DNA from 2 places in the Diaphorobacter sp. C33 genome. Region 2 is predicted to be linked to the other one. Evidence: predicted binding sites of a transcription regulator. Region 2 holds the regulator's gene; the other holds the start of a gene.
The links. Region 2 encodes FNR, which switches genes on or off when oxygen is low (the NO sensors DNR and NnrR bind a similar motif). Its sites were predicted from a motif close to TTGATNNNNATCAA; they were not measured.

Region 1 (2,397 bases), 620 kb from region 2:
AGCTCCAGCGGACTGCGATACAGCAGCGTGACCTCGCCCAACAGGCGCTGGTGCATCTGCACCGGGATACTCACCACCGTCTCGAAGCCGGCCTCGCGGCAATGCGGCAACTGCAGGCCCCCGGCAGGCATGATCGGAATCACACGCATGCGCGCCTGGCCCTGCGCCTGTCCGCATTCGCAGGCGCCGGTGACCACGCAGTGCTCATGTTCCACCAGCGACTGGGGCAGCCCGTCGGAGGCCAGCAGCACGTAGCGCTCGTTGGCCTCGTCCGACCAGCGCACGGCCGCCGCGTCGCACCCCGCCACGCGGCGGATCTGCTGCACGAAACCCTGGGTCAACTCTTCCAGGCTTCCCGCCTCCGCCGCAAGGGCGCTCACCGCATACAACGCCGCCAGGCGCTGGTTGCGCACTTCGATGGTGGCGGTCTTTTCGCGTACCTTGCGCTCCAGGTCCTCGTGCGAGGTCTGCAGCGCATGGGCCATGAGGTTGAAACCCGCCGTCAGCTGGCCGAACTCGTCGTCGGCTTCCACCTCCAGGCGCGTGCCCAGATCGCCCTTGCGCAGCCGCGCCAGGGCCTGTTGCAGCCGCGTGACGGGGTTGAGTACGAGCAGGTAGCTCAGCGCCATGAAGGCCACAGCCGAGCCGATGGCCAACGCCACCATGAACAGGTGGAACAGATGCAGCACCGCCGTGAGGCGCACGATCTGGATCTCGATGGCCTCGACGAAGCTGTCCAGGTCCAGCACGAAGGCATCGGCGCGCGCCACGGCCGCGGCGCTGCTTTCATAGCGCGCGGCGGCTTTCCAGTCGTTTTCGATGAGCAGCCACTGCCGCCGGATGTGTTCGTAGCGCTCGCGCGTGTCATCGCTCCAGGGCACGAACAGCGGCCGGGCGGGGTCACCCGTGCGCAGCAACTCCAGCCCTTCGTTGAAGCGCGTTTCCAGCCGCGCGAATTCCTGGGGCGACTCGTTCTGCTGGGCCAGCACCATGCGCAGCATGTTCATGCGCAGGCGACCCGCCTCGTTCACCGCAGCGGCGCCCCCCTCCAACTTCCAGGTCACCCACAGCGTGAAGCCGATGGATGCCAGCGCCACCAGCAGGAACACCGTGCCCATGGCCAGCAGCTTGGTGGACAGCGTGGACTTGTTGCGCATGGCGGCAGTGTAGGCACGCGCTTTTGAAATGTCTTGATGGAAGTCAAGTTTGCTCAAGCCTATGGCCGCGGCATACAAGCGAAAACATGCTTTCGCGCGCTCCCATCAAGCGCGAATAGCTATCATATTGATAGTAAACGCCCTGGTGTTGCCAGGGCGTTCCGGTCTGCTCAGCCGCAGCTGCCCAGGGCGCCGCACTGGGTGCAGTAGTCGCAGCCATCCTTGCGGATCACGGCGTGGGCACCGCACTCATTGCACTTCTTGCCGGCCATGGCCGGGGGCATGCCGGTCGCGGGCGCTGCGGCGGGCTCGTCCAGCGGCAGCACCTGCTGCTGCGGCATGGCACGCTGGGCCAGGATGTTCTGCACGGCATACGCGATGGCGGCCACCTCGGAGTCGTGCCACAGCGGCACGTGGGTGCCGTCGGCCTTCTGGTGCGTGCCCAGGCGCACGGGGCCGCGGTCCCAGGCCACCTTGCGCATGTCGGACAGCGCGCGCTCCAGGAAGCCACCGCGCGCGGCCAGCGACAGCAGGCGCATGCTGGAGGTGATCCACTGCTGCGATTCGCCGCTCTGGCCCACGGGCATGAAGAACTCGATGGCGCGGTCCACCGTGCCGCCGCGCCCGTCAGGCACGGGCAGGAAGGAGACGATCAGGTACAGCGTCTTGTGGCCTTCCTGCGTCCAATACTCCAGCTTCTCCGCCACGGCCGACAGGCCGCCCGTGGGACGGCTCTCGATCATGGTGCGCATGGGGTCCACCACCACCGGGGCGGGCGCGGCCTCGGGTGCGGCGACGGGGGCCGGCGCTGCGGCGGGCGTGACTTCCAGCACGGCGCCCAGGATGCTGTTGGGACGGTAGGTGGCCAGGCCCTTCAGGCCCGAGTGCCAGGCCTGCATGTACAGGCCCTTGAAATCGGCGTAGGGGTAGTCCTCGGGCACGTTCACGGTCTTGGAGATCGCCGTGTCCACGAAGGGCTGCACGGCCTCCATCATGGCCACGTGGTCGGCGGCGGCCATGTCCATGGCGCTCACGAAGTACGCAGGCAGATGGTTCACGTCGCCGCCCAGCGTCTTGTACAGACGCCAGGCGTAGTCCTCCACCACGTACTCGCTCTTGCTGCCGTCGGCCTCGCGCTTGCGGCGCGTGTAGCTCCAGGAGAACGGCGGCTCGATGCCGTTGGAGGCGTTGTCGGCGAAAGCCAGGCTCACCGTGCCCGTGGGCGCGATGGACAGCAGGT
Region 2 (2,397 bases):
AACACATCAAGTGACCGGGCCAGCATGGACACCTTGGCCGAAGCCATGGGCAACTCGGCCGTGATGATGCGTCGCTGCGACTTGAAGCGTTCTGGCAAGTGAGCGTACGCATACAGCGCGATCCGGTCTGGCCGCAGCTCGGCTACCTGCTCCAAGGTGCGATCAAACGACTCCGGTGTCTGGCGCGGCAGCCCGTAGATCAAATCCACGTTCACCGATTCAAACCCGAGCTTCCGAGCCGCATCGACCAACGCGAACACCTTTTCGGCAGGCTGAATGCGGTGCACGGCCTTTTGTACTTCAGGGTCGAAATCCTGCACGCCAAAGCTCAGGCGATTGAAACCCAGCTCCGCCAACAATCCCAGCCGCGCTTCATCCACGGTCCGCGGGTCCACTTCTATGGAGTACTCCCCCCCCGGAACGAGGACGAAACTGCGCCTCAACATGCCCATCAGTTCGCGCAAACCGTCATCCGTCAGAAAAGTAGGCGTGCCTCCGCCGAAATGCAGCTGGCTCACATGCTGACCCACACCGCAGTGCGCCGTATGCAGGTCGATCTCACGGCTGAGGTAACGCAAGTAGACCTCTGCCCGCTCTGGATGCCGGGTAATGATCTTGTTACACGCGCAGTAATAGCACAGCGATTCACAAAACGGGATGTGGACATAAAGCGACAAAGGCATCGCCTTGGCTACCGACCCCACGCGACGCTGCTGCAGCGCAAGGATGTATTCCCGCTCGCCAAAGGCCTCGACAAAACGATCAGCAGTCGGATAAGAGGTGTAGCGCGGCCCTGGAACGTCAAAGCGACGCAGGAGCTCTGTTGTAACAACGGTCATGACGGGATTCCTTGCACTTTCATATCACTGTGCCGTAGAGTCCCCCATGAGTCCTTGACGTTGATCAAGCGCCCATAAGGTCCTTGTGGCGACAATTTGACTTCGGCTCAAAGTCGTCCAACGGCCTACGGCATTCCATGTCTCCCAGCCGTTCAGAGGTAAGCTCAAGCCATGAACAGGGTTCCCATGCATACGAATCTCCAGACCATCAAAGTTGCCTGCTCAAACTGCAATCTGCGTGAGCTGTGCATGCCCGTGGGTCTGGACGACCAGCAACTCAAGCGCATCGATGACATTGTTGCTGTACGACGCAAGATCAAGCGTGGCGGCACGCTTTTCCGGAACGGTGAACCCTTCACATCCCTTTTTGCCATCCGCACCGGATTCTTCAAGACCTGTGTCGCCACCGAGGACGGTCGCGATCAAGTGACGGGTTTTCAAATGGCGGGCGAGATCATTGGCCTGGATGGCATCGTGAGCGACCGCCACACTTGCGATGCGGTAGCGCTTGAAGACGCCGAAGTATGCGTCATGCCTTTCGATCGTATTGAAGAGTTGTCGCGCGAAGTAACGGCACTACAGCACCATGTGCACAAGATCATGAGCCGCGAGATTGTTCGCGAGCATGGGGTCATGCTGTTGCTGGGGAGTATGCGTGCCGAGGAACGCCTTGCCGCATTCCTGTTGAATCTCGTACAACGCTTGCATGCCCGGGGGTTCTCACAATCCGAATTGGTGCTGCGCATGACGCGGGAAGAGATCGGCAGTTACCTAGGATTGAAACTGGAAACCGTCAGCCGCACGTTTTCGAAGTTCGTGGAAGAAGGTATTGTGGAAGTAAAACAGCGCCATGTGCGCATCGTCGATACCGATGCGCTGAAGCGCATTGTCAACAGCCAGCAAGCCTGCCATTAAGCCTCGGTTTTTTGCTCATTCATAACTGATCGGCGGAAAGATCAGGAAACGTATTTGGCGCAATCAGCCGGCCGCGCCCCTTTGGGCACGGGGCAGCGATTCAACTCAAAGGGCGAGAGTGACAACAGCGTAGTCAATGCGCTGGAAGCCATGAGTACGAACCAGAACGTGAAGAAGGCGATGGTATACACACCTTCGCGCGAGAGATGCAGGGGTTGATCAAACCACTGCAGCGCTTCTGGATCCACGAAGGCGAACACCACCATTTCCATGACGCCCGCCATCAAAAAGGCCGGCCACGCGATCCACATCAATCGTTGCATCCACATTCGCCCATCTCCTAGCAGGTGTAGTTGACAGCGTAGCATCTGTTCTGCGGCATGCAAAGAGGACTCGCCCTGCCGGTCAACGCGGTTGGTCCTCCAGCGGAGTAGCTGCATGGTTGCGCCCCTTCATGGCAGGCGTCATGTCGCCTCCAGACTCCTTCAGGGTCTCGTTGATGTTCAATCCCCGTTGGTAATAGTCTTCCGCGATGACGGGGTCGGGTTGGCTCACGGCCAGCCAGAGGGTCACGAAGCCCGCAATGATGACAATCACCGGCCCCGCGATGACAAGCCAGACATGGCCAAACGTCCACCAAGGC

Region 1: the regulator FNR is predicted to act here: its motif matches at 1,191-1,204, upstream of QY917_RS16005 (type IV pili methyl-accepting chemotaxis transducer N-terminal domain-containing protein).

Annotation. Positions count from the first base shown of each region.
Region 1 covers NZ_CP129980.1:3,389,441-3,391,837, reverse strand. Annotated here, with positions in the region: gene QY917_RS16005 (type IV pili methyl-accepting chemotaxis transducer N-terminal domain-containing protein) at 1-1,157, opposite strand, end outside; gene QY917_RS16000 (adenosylcobalamin-dependent ribonucleoside-diphosphate reductase) at 1,328-2,397, opposite strand, start outside.
Region 2 covers NZ_CP129980.1:336,475-338,871, reverse strand. Annotated here, with positions in the region: gene hemN (oxygen-independent coproporphyrinogen III oxidase) at 1-839, opposite strand, end outside; gene fnr (fumarate/nitrate reduction transcriptional regulator Fnr) at 1,011-1,754, shown strand; gene QY917_RS01630 (hypothetical protein) at 1,796-2,083, opposite strand; gene QY917_RS01625 (FixH family protein) at 2,160-2,397, opposite strand, start outside.